Regions from separate parts of the Roseomonas sp. CAU 1739 genome, predicted to be linked through region 1. Evidence: predicted binding sites of a transcription regulator. Region 1 holds the regulator's gene; each other region holds the start of a gene.
The links. The regulator HrcA, encoded in region 1, represses chaperone genes, less so after heat shock. The targets are predictions, from matches to a motif close to GTTNGCACTCNCNNNNNGNGAGTGCNAAC.
Positions count from the first base shown of each region.

Region 2: a site for HrcA is predicted at 2,215-2,243, ahead of groES (co-chaperone GroES). Genes of this name have one in related genera too.
Region 3: a site for HrcA is predicted at 3,448-3,476, ahead of groES (co-chaperone GroES). Genes of this name have one in related genera too.

Region 1 is NZ_JBDOQQ010000002.1:37,260-42,686, reverse strand. It holds gene rdgB (RdgB/HAM1 family non-canonical purine NTP pyrophosphatase) at 209-832, opposite strand; gene rph (ribonuclease PH) at 978-1,694, opposite strand; gene AAFN86_RS03795 (hypothetical protein) at 1,734-2,924, opposite strand; gene AAFN86_RS03790 (hypothetical protein) at 2,921-3,238, opposite strand; gene hrcA (heat-inducible transcriptional repressor HrcA) at 3,353-4,426, shown strand; gene AAFN86_RS03780 (CoA transferase subunit B) at 4,710-5,363, opposite strand; gene AAFN86_RS03775 (CoA transferase subunit A) at 5,377-5,427, opposite strand, start outside.
Region 2 is NZ_JBDOQQ010000014.1:146,947-152,373, forward strand. It holds gene AAFN86_RS21155 (2-hydroxyacid dehydrogenase) at 1-84, opposite strand, end outside; gene AAFN86_RS21160 (TrkA C-terminal domain-containing protein) at 102-1,637, opposite strand; gene AAFN86_RS21165 (Usg-like family protein) at 1,742-2,011, opposite strand; gene groES (co-chaperone GroES) at 2,323-2,637, shown strand; gene groL (chaperonin GroEL) at 2,690-4,333, shown strand; gene AAFN86_RS21180 (tripartite tricarboxylate transporter substrate binding protein) at 4,664-5,427, shown strand, end outside.
Region 3 is NZ_JBDOQQ010000029.1:12,608-18,034, forward strand. It holds gene AAFN86_RS27780 (glycoside hydrolase family 130 protein) at 1-345, shown strand, start outside; gene AAFN86_RS27785 (class I mannose-6-phosphate isomerase) at 350-1,261, opposite strand; gene groL (chaperonin GroEL) at 1,368-3,014, opposite strand; gene groES (co-chaperone GroES) at 3,064-3,378, opposite strand; partial or broken gene AAFN86_RS27800 (transposase) at 3,593-4,087, opposite strand; gene AAFN86_RS27805 (hypothetical protein) at 4,078-4,674, shown strand; gene AAFN86_RS27810 (hypothetical protein) at 4,671-5,427, shown strand, end outside.

The DNA.
Region 1 (5,427 bases):
GACTTCGGGCTGTCTTGCGGGGCTCGCACAGCAAGTGGCGGACATGCCGAACGCAGGCGTTCCTGATGCCTGTCGCGGCCGCGAACATCGCCCCACCCCGCGGTTTGCCTTCGGCACGACGTGTGCCTGCGGCACGCGGATGCGGATGCCGGCGGTCGAGGGGTCCGGCCGCTGGCATGATGAAGGACGTGCCGCGCCCAACAGGCCTTCAGGCGCCCGCCGGCGGCAGACATGCTGCCGAAAGAAGCCTGAACGCGGCGGCACGATGGCTGATGCGGTGCTTCTCGGCCGGGTCCATCTCGCCGAAGGTCTCCTCCCGGCGATCCGGCTGGAACATCGGATCATACCCGAAGCCGTGCTGCCCACGCGGCGGCCACACCCAATGGCCCATGGCACGGCCCTCGAAGCCTTCCAGGTGCCCATCCGGCCATGCCAGCACCAGGGCGCAACTGAACCACGAAGTCCGGTCCTCGAAATCCTGCGCGGCCTCCATCACCTTGCGCATCGCATCCGCATAGTCGCGCGACCCGTCGGGCTGCATCGCCCAATCGGCCGTGCGCACGCCCGGCGCGCCGACCAGCGCGGCAACTGAAAAGCCCGAATCATCGGCCAGCGCCGGCAGGCCCGACGCCTGCGCCGCGGCCCGCGCCTTGATGGCGGCGTTGCCGATGAAACTCTCCTCGGTCTCCTCCGGTTCCGGCAGGCCGAGCTCGCCGGCGCTCACCGTCTCGATGCCATGGGGCGCGAGCAGGGCCGCGACTTCGCGCAGCTTGCCCTTGTTGTGGGTGGCGATGACGATGCGATCGCCACGCGTCAGGGCGCGATGGGTCATGGCAGAAAGGTCGGGGGAGAGAACTCCCCCGATCCCCCTCCTTTTTCTGGATCCTGGGAACTGGCGACAAAAGCCGGCGCCAATCGATAGAAAACGGAGGGGGATTCGGGGGAGGTGTTCCTCCCCCGACCTTCCCCGCCGCCCGTCACAGCCCGACCGCCGCCCGCTGCTTCGCGAACAGCTCCGCTGTCCCGCTCCGCGCCAGCCCCAGCAGCGCCATCAGCTCCGCATCGGAGAACGGCGCGCCTTCGGCGGTCCCCTGCACTTCGACGATGCCGCCCGCGCCGGTCAGAACGAAATTCGCGTCGGCATCGGCCTTGCTGTCCTCGGCATAGTCGAGGTCGAGCACCGGCGTGCCCTGCCACACCCCGCAGGACACGGCGGCGACCTGATCCTTCAGCGGGTTGCGGGTCATGATGTTCATGCGGCGGCAGTGCTCGAAGGCCAGGTGCAGGGCCACCCAGGCGCCGGTGATGGACGCGCAGCGCGTGCCGCCATCGGCGGTCAGCACGTCGCAGTCGATGGCGATGGTCATCTCGCCCATCGCCTTCATGTCGGTGACGGCGCGCAGGGAACGGCCGATCAGGCGCTGGATTTCCTGGGTGCGGCCAGATTGCTTGCCGCGGGCGGCCTCGCGATCGCCGCGTGTGTGGGTGGCGCGGGGCAGCATGCCGTATTCGGCGGTGACCCAGCCCTGGCCCTGGCCGCGCAGGAAGGGCGGCACCTTCCCTTCCACGCTTGCGGTGCACAGCACCTCGGTCACGCCCATGCGGATCAGGCAGGACCCTTCGGCGTGGCGGGCGAAGCCGGGTTCGAAGCTGACGGTGCGGAGGGCGGAGGCGTCGCGGCCGGAGGGGCGCATGGGGCAGGGTTCCCGAAGAACAATGGTCAGGCGCGGCTTCTACAATGCCAGGGCCGGCCATGCACCCTGTTGCGGCGCCCGCCCGGCCGGGCGCCAGATGGCGTGCGGTGCGCAGCCGGCTTTGTGCAGGGCGGTCATCTGCGCCTCGGCGGTGGCGGCGAAGTCGTCGAGGATGATGTCGTAGCGGCCGCACGCTTCCCGCGCACCCTTGGCCGGCCCCTCGCCGATGATGCGGTCGGCGAGGCCGGCGAGCACGGCGATGCGCCTGGCCGCCGCGGGGTGGGTGGGCGTGTCGCCGCCGGCGGTCGCGGGGTCCTCGCCGCCCAGCAGCGCCAGGCAGCGCGCAACGATTCCGGCGCTGCGCAGGAACAGATGCGCGCCGACCAGCGCATTGACCGGATCGGTATTCTCGCTGCGCAACACCGCGGCGGTGGCCGCGAAGCCGGCAATATCCGCCTCATGCTCGCAGCGATGCGGATCTGGCGGGGGGTTGGGCGGCAGGTCGAGATGCCCGGCCGCCACATGGCCGTATTCATGGGCGACGAGGAATATCTCCATCGACCGCAGCAGCGTGTTGTGCAGCGGGATGTGGCTGGCATCGGGCAGGCTGCGCCGGGCGGCCTCGGGCCGGCCCTCCAGCAGATAGGCGCGCACCAGCTCGGCGAAGCGCAGTGCCGGCGTGCGGTCCTGCCCGAGTGATCGGCGCAGCGCCGGCGGTGCGAAGTCGAAGGCGAAGCGGCCCGGCCCGGTTTCGCGCCGTGGCGCCACCCGGGCGATCGCCTTGGCCGCCAGGTTGCAGAACATGCACAGCCCGACCGGAATGAGGATCAGGGTATGCCCGGCGACACCGGGGTCGATCGCCCAGCCATTCACGGACCCGCCCATGGTGGTGGCGACCAGCGGGGGACGGCGCGGCGGGGGGGCGCCCAGCGCCTGCGCCGCCGCCGCCACGGCATCCAGTTTCTCCTGCACGAAGTCGAGCACCCAGGGCGCATCGAGTGCCGTCAGTCGCCCAGCCTCCAGCGCGGCGAGGCGGGCGCGGCGGGCCTCGCGCACCGTGTCATCCTCGCCGAGCCTGGCCGAGACCTGCGCCGCCCAATCCTCATTGTCGCGCCCTTCCAGCATGCGGCGCCAGACCGCGCGGTCGGGCGTGATGGCGCTGAGCGCGGCTTCCTGCAACGGCACCAGCCATTCGCCGAGGCGGCGCCGATCCGCCCCGGCGTCGCTCACGGCCGGCGCAGCGTGATGTCGAGGCTCGCCTTGGCCCCCGCCTGGCCCTTCAGCGCCCAGAGGCTGACCTGCCCATTGGCATCGACGCCAAGCGAGATCTTCGCTTCCTTCACATCCCAGCCGGTGCCGGCGGTATCCGCCGCGGCCAGCATGCGCGCCACCTGGCCGATCATCTTCTGCAACCCGGCGGCGAGGACGTCGGCGGCGACGTCGACCACCGTGGTGCCAGCATCGCCCAGCAACTCCTGCCCCGGCAATCCGCCGAAGCCCTTCATTCCGGGGGCATCGACTGTCAGTGGAATGGTTTCGACCATGATGATCTCCTTGCGACGGCGCACCATATGGCGGGATGGAGACGGATTCACGCGTCCCGGCCGTTGACCGGAGCCGAGCCGAGTCCATAGGCTCTCCCGGATGGACAAATGAAAATGGTACCGAACGGAATTCCGCGGCCCGCGCCGACAAGCGCCAGCCTCGCGGGCCTCGACAGCCGCAGCGCGATCATTCTGCGCGAGCTGGTCGAAACCTATGTCGAGACGGGCGAGCCCGTGGGCTCACGCACCTTGTCACGCCGGCTGCCGCTCGGCCTGTCGCCCGCCACGATCCGCAACGCCATGGCCGACCTCGAGGATGCGGGGCTGCTCTATGCGCCGCACACATCGGCAGGGCGCCTGCCGACCGAACGCGGGCTGCGGCTGTTCGTCGACGGGCTGCTGGAATTCGGCGCCTTGGGGGAGGAGGAGCGGGGTGCGATCAGCGCCCGCTGCGCCGCCTCCGGCCGGTCCTTGCAGGAAACGCTGGGGGAAGCCGGGCAGATGCTGTCGGGCCTGGCCGGGGCGGCGGGGCTGGTGGTCGCACCCACCACCGAGGGCATGGTGCGGCACATCGAGTTCGTCGCCCTCGGCCCGGGCCGCGCGCTGGTCGTGCTGGTGCACGAGGATGGGCAGGTCGAGAACCGCGTCATCGAGGTGCCGGCGGGCCTGCCGCCCTCGGCGCTGGTGCAGGCGTCGAACTACCTGAATGCCCGGCTGGCCGGCCGCACGCTGGAGGATGCGCGCGGCATCATCGCGACTGAGGTGGCGGACAACCGGACCGCGCTCGATGCCCTGACGCAGCAGGTGATCGAGGCCGGGCTTGGCACCTGGACGGGTGGGCAGGGCGGGTCGCTGATCATCCGCGGCCAGGCCAGGCTGCTGGAGACGATCGACCAGGCAGCGCGCGTGTCCGAGATCAAGCGGCTGTTCGAGCGGCTGGAGCAGCAGGAGACGATGCTTCGGCTGCTGGACCTCGCCCAGCGCGGCGAAGGGGTGCAGATCTTCATCGGGGCGGAAAGCGGGCTGTTCGACAGCGCCGGGCTGTCGATGGTGGTAGCACCCTTCCGCAATGGGGCGGAGAAGATCGTGGGCGCGATCGGGGTGATCGGGCCGACGCGGATCAACTACGGGCGCGTGATCCCGGTGGTGGATTATACGGCCCGGGTGATCGGGCGGCTGCTGGGGTAATACCAACGGCACGAGTCATTGACCTGTGCCGAGGCCGCGAAGGCGGCCCGCCGGTCGTCCGGCGAAAGCCAAGCAAACCGGAGGTTTGCGCCTCACGCCATGGGCGTGCCTTCGGCACGATGCGTCCGAAGGCAGGCCGAAGCCGATACCAACGGTCGAAGAATTCGGCCGTTGGTATAAGGCCCCGGGCCGCAAGCGTCGGGGCGTGGCGCATACGTCCGGGCCACCGGCACGCGCCCAGCCGGCACCGCGAGGTCAGGCCCCGCGATGCCGCCTGCGGTCGCTACGCGGCCAATTTCAGCCTCACCTCGAACGCCGCCTCGGTCTTCTCGCGCATCTCCTCGAGACTCACCCCCGTCGCGAGCTCGGTCAGCACAAGCCGCGTCGGCCCCTTGCGCGCCACCTCGAACACGCCGAGGTCGGTGATCACCATGTCCACCACCCGCGCGCCGGTCAGCGGCAGGGTGCAGTCCTTCAGCAGCTTGGGCTTGCCGCCGGCGGTGTGCTCCATCAGCACGATCACCTTCTTCACGCCGGCGACCAGGTCCATCGCGCCGCCCATCCCCTTCACCATCTTGCCGGGGATCATCCAGTTGGCGAGGTCGCCATTCGCCGCCACCTGCAGCGCGCCGAGAATCGACAGGTCGATATGCCCGCCGCGGATCATCCCGAAGGACTGGGCGGAATCGAAGAAGGACGACGTCGGCAGCTGGGTGATGGTCTGCTTGCCGGCATTGATCAGGTCGGCATCCTCGTCGCCCTCGACGGGAAACGGACCGAGGCCGAGCATGCCGTTCTCGGATTGCAGCTGCACGTTGAAGCCGGTCGGGACGTGGTTCGCCACCAGCGTCGGAATGCCGATGCCGAGGTTCACGTAGAAGCCGTCCTGCAGTTCGCGGGCCGCCCGGGCGGCCATCTCGTCGCGGGTCCAGGGCATGTTCCGCTGCTCCTCAGGCCAGGGATTCGGCGCCGGCCGCGGCGGCGGCGGGGCGCTTGCGCAC
Region 2 (5,427 bases), on a different contig from region 1:
CAGGATCTCGTGCGGCGCCGCGCCGGGCTGCGCCTCGAAGCTGCGGCGGTCATAGGGCTTGGTGCTGAACATGGCGATGCGCATGGGGGGCCTCCCGCCCGTCAGCCGAGCATGAGCTGGACGGCGACGATCTTGGCGATGGTCATGGTGGGAAAGACGATGGCGTAGCCGACATCGGCGCGGTCGGAGGCGAGCAATCGGTTGGCGCCAGCCAGGATCGCCGGGTTGCCGGTGGCCCCGGCGCAGACGCCGAACAGATCGTCGATGCGGATGCGCAGGATCAGGTGGCCGATCGCCAGCACCATCAGCACGATGGTCGCGAGCACCAGCGCCGCGCCCACCAGCACCGCGGGCCCCTGCGAGGCGACCGTATCCACGAAGGGCCGGCCGGAGGCGATCGCCACCTGGCCGAGGAAGATCGACAGGCCGAAATTGCGCAGCACCATGTTGGCCGCGACCGGCATGCGCCAGCCGATGCCGAAGCTGCTGCCGCGCCAGCCGAGGATCAGCGCCACCACCAGCGGACCGCCGGCGACGCCCAGGCTGAAGCCGCCGCCGCCCGGCAGCGGGATCTGGATCATGCCGACCAGCAGGCCGAGTGCCATGCCGATGCCGATCGACACGAAGGACAGTTCCGCATTGCCCTTCACGCTGTCGCCGAAATGGGCGGTCAGTTCCGGCCGGCGGCCGGCCTCGGCCAACAGCACCAGCACGTCGCCATACTCCAGCACGACGTCCGGACCGGGCAGCATCACCGAATCGCCGCGGCGCACCTGCGCGACGCGGATCTGGCAGGGCGGCTTCGGCATGGACGCGAGCGTCTGGCCGCGGAAGGCCGGCTTGGAGACGATGACGCGGACCATGTCGTAGTCGGCACGATCCTTGGCGAGGCGGCCTTCCTCCTCCTCCCCCAATATTGCGACCGCGGCATCGATGGCCGCGGGCGGGCCGACGATCAGCAGCCCATCGCCGGCACCGATGCGAGCCTCGGGCTCGGCCGGGGCGTTCTGATGCTCATGGCGCATCGCCAGGATCATCACGCCTTCGGGCAGGGCGGCGGTGATCTGCGCGACGGTGCGTGTCGGCTGGTCCGCGCGCAGCGTCACCTCGGCATGGCGCAGCGCGGGCGCGGCCGTGGGCGGCTTGAGCGCGAAGATCCGCAGCATGAAGCCCATCAGCAGGATCGGCCCGATGACGCCGATCGGATAGGCGACGGCATAGCCGATGGTCGGTTCCGGCCCGCCGCCCGCCACCGTGATCGCCGCCTGCAAGGCGGAGGTGCTCGTACCTGCGCCGGCGAACATCCCTGCCTGCATCGCGGCCGACAGGCCAAGCACGCCACCCACTGCCTTCGCGGCGAACAGCGCGGCGACGACGGCCACCAGGGCGAGGAGAATCCAGCGTAGCCCCGGCCCCTTGAGGCCCGCGACGCATTGCGGCCCGTACTGGATGCCGGTGCCGTAGAGGAACATCAGCAGGCCGAGGGTCCCGACCAAGCCGGGCGGAGCGGCGCGCGGCGCGATGGCGCCGATCGCGAGGCCCGAGAACAACACCGCCCCGGCACCGAAGGTCACGCCCAGCACCGGCACCTGGCCGAGCGCATAGCCAAGGCCGATGGCGATGAAGAGGGCCAGCATCGGCGAGCCCTCGAGTATGCCGCTAAACCATTCCACGCCGGTATCTCCCCCATGCCGCGCTCTCCGGCGCGGCATGCGGGGTCATGGTCGCGCGTTCGGCGGGCTCAGTGCAACGTGAACACGCCGTTCGCGTAGCGCAGTTCGGCCGGGCGGGTCAGCGCGGTGGAGGCGACGCGCACCGAATGCAGCGGGCCTTCGATCTCGCGCTTCCAGAAATCCAGGAAGCGGGTCAGTTCGGGGAAGTCCGGCGCGTGGTCGATCTTCTGCCAGACGAAGGCCTGCAGGACATGCGGGTGGTCAGGCATGTGGTACAGCAATTCGGCGGTCGTCATGCGCCAATCGGGGATTCGGAGGATCGGTTCCAGTCCCTGCAGCACTGTAGTCATTCCTTTCCCTTGAGGGTGGTGTGACGTGCCATTCCTACCTGCAACGCCGTCGCGGCGCGGTGAGTTGCTTCACAGGATGACATGTGCGGTGCAACGAAGCGCAAGAAAAATCTTGTATAATCAGATCATTAGCACTCTCGATCGACGAGTGCTGCCAAACGCTTGACGCGTGGCGGCCCGAAGGCTAGATCGCTGGCACTCCTCTGGGGGGAGTGCTAACGGCCGGCGCGCTCCTGGCGACCGGCCACAGGCTTCCCAGGGCGAGCGCTCATCAACCCGAGGCTCAGGAGAGGACACTCATGACCTTTCGTCCCCTGCACGACCGCGTTCTCGTTCGCCGCGTCACCGCGGAAGAAAAGACTGCCGGCGGCATCATCATCCCCGACACCGCCAAGGAAAAGCCGCAGGAAGGCGAAGTCGTCTCCGTCGGCGCCGGCACCATCAACGAGAAGGGCGAGATCCGTCCGCTCGACGTGAAGGCCGGCGACCGCATCCTGTTCGGCAAGTGGTCCGGCACCGAGGTGAAGCTCGATGGCGAGGAGCTCCTGATCATGAAGGAGTCCGACATCATGGGCATTCTCGAGGGCGTGTCCGCCGCGAAGAAGGCCGCCTGAGGCGCCATTTCGCGACGACCCGACGCAACACAGAATTCAGAGGTAGAGACACATGGCTGCTAAGGACGTGAAGTTCGGCGCTTCGGCGCGTGAACGTATGATTCGCGGCGTGGACATCCTTGCCGACGCCGTGAAGGTGACGCTGGGCCCGAAGGGCCGCAATGTCGTGCTCGACAAGTCCTTCGGTGCCCCGCGCATCACGAAGGACGGCGTGACCGTCGCCAAGGAAATCGAGCTGGCCGACAAGTTCGAGAACATGGGCGCCCAGATGGTGCGCGAAGTGGCCTCGAAGACCAACGACCTGGCCGGCGACGGCACCACCACCGCGACCGTGCTGGCCCAGGCCATCATCCGTGAAGGTGCCAAGGCCGTTGCCGCCGGCATGAACCCGATGGATCTGAAGCGCGGCATCGACAAGGCCGTCGCCGAAGTCGTCAAGGACCTCGAGTCCAAGACGAAGAAGATCACGACCTCGGCCGAAGTGGCGCAGGTCGGCTCGATCTCCGCCAATGGCGAGACCGAGATCGGCGAGATGATCGCCAAGGCGATGGAGAAGGTTGGCAACGAGGGTGTCATCACCGTCGAGGAAGCCAAGTCGATCCAGACCGAGCTCGACGTCGTCGAGGGCATGCAGTTCGATCGCGGCTACGTCTCCCCGTATTTCATCACGAATGCGGAGAAGATGATCGCCGAGATGGAAAACCCCTACATCCTGATCTTCGAGAAGAAGCTGTCGCAGCTGCAGCCGATGCTGCCGCTCCTCGAAGCCGTGGTGCAGTCGGGCCGTCCGCTCGTGATCGTGGCCGAGGACGTCGAGGGCGAGGCGCTGGCCACCCTGGTCGTGAACAAGCTGCGTGGTGGCCTGAAGATCGCCGCCGTGAAGGCGCCGGGCTTCGGCGATCGCCGCAAGGCGATGCTGGAAGACATCGCCATCCTGACCGGCGGTGAAGTGATCTCCGAAGACCTCGGCATCAAGCTCGAGAGCGTCACGCTCGCGATGCTGGGCCGCGCGAAGCTCGTGAAGATCGAGAAGGAGAATACCACGATCGTCGACGGTGCCGGCGAGAAGACCGCCATCACCGGCCGCTGCGAGCAGATCAAGGCGCAGATCGAGGAGACCACCTCGGACTACGACCGCGAGAAGCTGCAGGAGCGTCTGGCGAAGCTGGCCGGTGGCGTTGCCGTCATCCGCGTCGGCGGCTCGACCGAGGTCGAGGTGAAGGAGCGCAAGGATCGCGTCGATGACGCGCTGCATGCGACCCGCGCCGCGGTCGAGGAAGGCATCGTCCCGGGCGGCGGCGTGGCGCTGCTGCGCGCCTCCGTGAAGCTGGCCGGCCTGAAGGCCGAGAACCCCGACCAGCAGGTCGGCATCGAGATCGTGCGCCGCGCGATCCAGGCGCCGATCCGCCAGATCTCGGAGAACGCCGGCAAGGACGGCGCCGTGGTCGCCGGTGAGGTGCTGCGCACCGACACCTACGAATACGGCTACGACGCCCAGTCGGACGAGTACAAGAACCTGGTGGCCGCCGGCATCATCGACCCGACCAAGGTTGTGCGCACGGCGCTGCAGGATGCGGCTTCCATCGCGTCCCTGCTGATCACCACCGAGGCGATGGTCGCCGAGCGGCCTGCCAAGGCGGCGGCTCCGGCCGGCGGTGGCGGCGACATGGGCGGCATGGGCGGGATGGACTTCTGATCCAGCCCTGATCCGCAAGGAACAGGAGAGGGCGGTCCTTCGGGGCCGCCCTCTTTTTTTGTGCGTCGATCGCCGGAGCCAGCATCCTCCGGCTTGGCTTTGTCATTCTGCCTCAAGCGCCGGCGCACCTATCCGCGTGCTTGACTGGCGCGCCATGCACTGGCGTTCCGGGGACGGCGGTTGGTCTGGGCGCGGTCGTGCTTTGCGCTCCCGGATCGAGGCGGGGCCTCGATCCGCTGTTTCCGGTGATCCCTGGCGGGCCTGATTGCCCTATGGCCCCGTGCCGCGATGGTGCTAAGGAGCCGCCGCTCAAGCACCGGGAACCGTCCAATGAAACGCCGCAGCCTGCTTCTTTCACCAGTCCTTTTCGCGCCGACGCTTGCGCTGGCGCAGGGCGCCGCCTGGCGGCCGAACCGCCCGCTGACCATGATCGTCCCCTATGCGGCCGGTGGCGGCACCGACATCGTCGGGCGCGAATTCGCCAATATCCTGTCGCAGAAGCTCGGCCAGACCGTGGTGGTGGACAATCGCGGCGGCGCCGGCGGGTCGATCGGCGCCCTGGCCGCGGTGCGGGCGCGCCCCGATGGCTACACCTTCCTCTACGCCGTCTCCTCCAACATCGTCATCAACCCGCATGTCTATCGCACGCCGCAGCGCGACGACCCCGCGCTGGTCCTGGTGCCCGCCGGCATCGTCGCCAACTACCAGTACATCCTGGTCGCCAATCCACGCTTCCCGGCGACCAACCTGCAGGAGCTGATCGCGCTGGCGAAGGCGAGGCCCGGCGAGATCACCTTCAGCCATTCCGGCAATGGCGGGAACAACCACTTGGCGGGCAAGCTGCTCAACCGCATGGCCGGCATCGATATCGGCGACGTCGCCTATCGCGGCACCGCGCCCGCGCTGATGGATGCGGTGAACGGCACGGTGCAGTTCAACATCTCCTCCCCGCCGCCGGCTATCCCGCTGGTGCGCGACGGCCAGCTGCGCGCCATCGCGGTGACCGGGGCGCAGCGTTCGCCGACCTTCCCGGACGTGCCGACCGTCGCCGAGCAGGGCCTGCCCGGCTACAACGTCACCGGTTGGCACGGCGT
Region 3 (5,427 bases), on a different contig from region 1:
TCCGCGGCGGAGCCCTGGGAATTCGTGCAGATCGGCAATTGCGGCAGCCCGATCGAACTGCCGGAAGGTTGGCTTGTCATCACCCATGGTGTGGGCCCGATGCGTCGGTACTGCATCGGCGCGGCGCTGCTGGACCTGAATGATCCAAGCCGGATGATCGCGCGGTTGCGCAAGCCTCTGCTCACGGCGATCGGGGCCGAGCGAAATGGCTATGTGCCGAACGTCGTCTATTCCTGCGGGTCTTTGGCGCATGCAGGAAGGTTGATCCTGCCCTACGCGACTTCAGATACCGCCACGCGCTTTGCCGTGATGCCCGTAGCGGATCTGCTCGCAGCAATGAGCTGAAGGCTCAGCCCATCGCGAGGCATGGGCTTGGGCCGGGGCCAGGATGCAGTACCGCGAGTGCCGCACCGGCGAATCTGACAGGGTTGCTCATCGCCGGGACGAACACGGCCGCGCCGCGCGCCAGGACGCGACCATCCATCGTGGCGCCGTCTGCGAGCGGCACGACGATATGCTCGCGGCTGCCGTCCGACCGCAGCGTGAGGCCGTCTTCGGTCTCAATTCGCTCCAGCACGAAGCGCGGCGCGACAGCCAGAGTCTGTCGCGCAGCCACCGTTGCGGCGCCCATGACAACGCGGGAACCGCGGAGATCGGCGACCGACAATGCCTCATCGAGCTGCAACGGGCGTGGCCGTCCGTAGTCGAAAAGGCGGTAGGTGACATCGATCGGATCCTGCACCTCCAGCAGCACCAAGCCGGCGCCAATCGCGTGCACCGTGCCGGCCGGAACGAATAACGTCTCGCCAGTGCGCACTGGGTGCTGACGCATCAGCGACAGCACGGTCCCGTCTGCTGACGCCGCGCGCAGCGTTGTGGCGGAGACCGGCTGGCGAAAGCCGATCGAGACCTGAGCGTCAGGCGCCGCCTCCAGGATATGCCAGGCCTCATCCTTCCCGGATGCGAGCATGCCAGACGCACGCGCCGCCGCGTCCGTCGGATGCACCTGCACCGATAGCGGCGCCGACGTGAAGAGCAGCTTGGCTAGCAAGGGCGGCCCGGTGCGAGCCGGCTGATCGCGCGCCAGCAGGGCACCGAGAGTGCCGCCGGTCTCGACCTCACAGTTTATGTCGGTCAGCCACGCTTCCCCGATCGGTCCGTGCGTGCCGACGCGAGAGGTGCTGACCCAGCCCCCCAGATCCCTATGGCCCCAGATTCTTTCGGCAAGGAGCGGCAGGATCCGTATTGGCGTTTGCCTCATGAGTTCCGGCTCCAGGCTGGCACGCTGTTGGTGGGCGATCCAAGCGCGAAGGGCGGGCCTCTCGACCCGCCCCCCCCTCAAGATGCCCGGATGTCCAAGCCGACCATCAGAAGTCCATGCCGCCCATGCCACCCATGCCGCCGCCAGGCGGACCGCCTGCCGTGGCATTGCGATCGGGCCGCTCGGCCACCATCGCTTCGGTGGTGATCAGCAGCGACGCGATCGATGCCGCCCCCTGCAGCGCCGAGCGCACAACCTTGGTCGGGTCGATGATGCCAGCGGCCACCAGGTCTTTGTACTCACCGAGCTGGGCATCGTAGCCGTATTCGTAGGTATCGGTGCGCAGCACCTCGCCCGAGACCACGGCGCCATCCTGGCCGGCGTTCGCGGCGATCTGGCGCAGCGGCGCCTGGATCGCGCGGCGTACGATCTCGATGCCGGTCTGCTCGTCCGGGTTGGACCCCTTGAGGCCGGCGAGCTTTACCGATGCGCGCACGAGTGCGACGCCGCCGCCCGGGACGATGCCTTCCTCGACAGCGGCGCGGGTCGCATGCAGCGCGTCATCGACGCGGTCCTTGCGCTCCTTCACCTCGACCTCGGTCGAGCCGCCGACGCGGATGATGGCGACGCCACCGGCCAGCTTCGCCAGCCGCTCCTGCAGCTTCTCACGGTCGTAGTCCGAGGTGGTCTCCTCGACCTGTGCCTTGATCTGCGCAATGCGGCCCTGGATCGCGTCCTTCTCGCCGGCACCGTCGATGATCGTGGTGTTCTCCTTCTCGATCCGCACGGTCTTGGCGCGCCCGAGCATCTCCAACGTCACGCTTTCAAGCTTGATGCCGAGGTCCTCGCTGATCACCTGGCCGCTGGTGAGGATGGCGATATCCTCCAGCATCGCCTTGCGGCGATCGCCGAAGCCCGGCGCCTTGACCGCCGCGACCTTCAGGCCGCCGCGCAGCTTGTTGACGACCAGGGTGGCCAGCGCCTCGCCCTCGACGTCCTCGGCGATGATCAGCAGCGGGCGCGTGGACTGCGCCACGGCCTCGAGCAGCGGCAGCATGACCTGGAGGCCGGACAGCTTCTTCTCGAAGATCAGGATGTAGGGGCTGTCGAGCTCGGCGATCATCTTCTCCGCATTCGTGATGAAATACGGGGAGACGTAGCCGCGATCGAACTGCATGCCCTCGACGATATCGAGCTCGGTCGCGACGCTCTTGGCTTCCTCGACTGTGATCACACCTTCCTTACCGACCTTGTCCATCGCCTTGGCGATCATCTCGCCGATCTCCGCGTCACCATTGGCGGAGAGCGAGCCGACCTGGGCGACCTCCGCCGAGGTGGAGATCTTCCGACTGTTCGTCTCGAGGTCGGCGACGACCAGGGCGACGGCCTTGTCGATGCCGCGCTTCAGGTCCATCGGGTTCATGCCGGCGGCAACGGCCTTGGCACCTTCACGCACGATGGATTGCGCCAGTACGGTCGCGGTGGTGGTACCGTCGCCTGCGGTGTCGCTGGTACGTGACGCCACTTCGCGCACAAGCTGCGCGCCCATGTTCTCGAACTTGTCGGAGAGTTCGATCTCCTTGGCGACGGTCACGCCATCCTTGGTGATGCGGGGGGCGCCGTAGCTCTTGTCGAGCAGTACGTTGCGACCCTTCGGACCCAGCGTCACCTTCACGGCGTCGGCCAGGATATCCACGCCACGGATCATACGCTCGCGCGCCGAAGCGCCGAACTTCACGTCCTTAGCAGTCATTGTGTTCTACCTTTGCAAATCGGTTGTCGGTGGTCGCGAAGCGGCGCCTTCAGGCGGCCTTCTTCGCGGCGGCGGTGCCTTCGAGGATGCCCATGATGTCGGACTCCTTCATGATCAGGAGCTCCTCACCATCGAGCTTCACCTCGGTGCCCGACCACTTGCCGAACAGGATGCGGTCGCCGGCCTTCACGTCGAGCGGACGGATCTCGCCCTTCTCGTTGATGATGCCCGCGCCGACGGAGACAACTTCGCCTTCCTGCGGCTTTTCCTTGGCGGTGTCGGGGATAATGATGCCGCCGGCAGTCTTTTCTTCCGCGGTGACGCGGCGAACGAGAACGCGGTCGTGCAGGGGACGGAAATTCATGCGGCCCTCTCCTTGAGCTTCTTGTGGATTGCCCCGCTGCGGCTAGCGCCGGCGCTGCGTTGGCAGCCGCTTGGCACTCTCACGGGCAGAGTGCCAATCAACTGGGCCTTCCTGGTCCTAATGTCCATCGTTCATTCGGATCAGCCTCGTTTTATCGGGGACGACGAGCACGCCTTCTTGCCGTAGGGCGCCGCCTCAGAGTCTGTCTCGAATCCTAATTCGAATGAGCGAGGCGGCGCAGGAGGATGACGACGGCGACGACGTAGAGGAAGGCGTTGGCGGAGGCGATGGTGGCCTCGAAGCTCTTGGCGAGCCTGTGGTCGCGTCCGACCCAGACGAAGCAGCGTTCGACCATCCAGCGCCTCAGATGCACGGCGAAGCCGATTTGATCCTTCGGCTTGCGCACAATCTCGGTGGCGGTGCGAGTGGCATCGGCGACACGATGGGCGGCGTCTCCCGCGCCGGCGAAGGCCTTTTCGACGAACGGGAAGTGGCCTCTGGAGGCGTGCAGCAGCGGGATCGCGTCATCACAATCCTTCACTGACGCGGCGTGGCATTGGAGAACCATGGGGCGACCGTCGGTGTCCACCATGGCGTCACGCTTTCGACCGGTAACCTTCTTGCCGGCGTCGGAACCGCGAGGCCCAACAGTTCCGGTGGTCTTCTTGCTCTGGCTGTCGATCACGGCCGCGCGTGCGCGTGTCGAACGTCGCCAGCCTTCACCTTGTACGCAACTTCGTAGGCAGCCCGGCGAGCGGCACCGAACGTTCAGGTCGGCGGTTCCTCGTCGTGTCTTCGAGCCAGGTCAAGAACGAAGAAGGGCAGGAGATGGAACTCCGCCCAGAGACCATCGCCCTGATGGACTTGTTCGTTCGCCACCACAGGCCGGCGCTGGTGCGCGACGCCGGGCGCGATGACGAATGCCTCTTCCCGGGTCGGACACGTCAGGGCGGGCTGGATGTTGGTACCCTCCGCAAGCGTGTCATGTGCGCGATCAGGGAGCGGCTTGGTTTGCTCGTCTCGCCGCATCTGTATCGCTCGATAGCTGTCATGGCGTATCTCGAACGGCGTTCAGGCGATTTCGTGACGTTGATGAAGCTGCTCGGCCATCGTCGCCTGGAAACCCTCATGAAGCACTACGCCTTCATTGACCGCGCAGCGTCGGCCAAGGCGGTGCAGGACCTCATTCTCCATGGCCGACAGGTCGAAGCGCCGCTGTGTCCGGGCAGCCGGAAGACGTGGCCTCAGGCGTGCCTGAGCCAGCCGGGAGTTGCATATTTGGAGACGCTCCATTGAGCCGGGAAGCGCAGGAAGCATCGGGACGCGGCGGCCGGCAACAGGGTGTTGTCGCCGTCCTGCCTCGGCGCGGAGAAGCGGGGCGCCGGGTCGCCTGGACGCCGGAAGAATGGCCGCCGGTCGATGCCGCATCCTGGCGCCGGGCTGTTGCAGCCAATGACGGTCCGCGTCGCCGTCTCCCCCTGGACGAGGAACCTTCCCCGGCAGCGGCGTGGGCGACCCCCACACGGAAGGCAGCAGAACTCGCCTACGGCCTATGGTTGGCATGGTTGGATCTGGCCGGGGGATTAGATCCGGAGGAGCCGGCCGGCGTCCGGGTCACGCCGCAGCGCATCGACGCCTTCGCCGATTTCCTTCGGGGGGCGGGCTATAGCGAGACGAGCGTTGGCTTCCGCCTTGGCAAGTTGACAATGGCTCTGGATGCCATCGACCCCGCCGGCGCGGCGGCGCGAAACTGGCTGCGACGCTTCACCCGATCCTTGCCTGGTTGCAAGGGAAAGGACCGAGCAATCGAGCTGGCCTTCAAGGTGTCGGCCGGAGATCTCTTCGCTCTTGGCCTTCGCCTGATGGAACAGGCAAGGGACCTCGCCGTGCGCCCGCGCGCCAAGACGGGGCTGCGCGCGGCGGTACTGCACCGCGACGGTCTCCTGATCACCCTGCAGGCGTTGCTGGCGCTTCGTCCCAGAAATCTGCTGGGCCTTGAGGAGGGTGCGACCCTTCGCCGTCACGATGCGGGCGGCGGAAGTCCCGTGG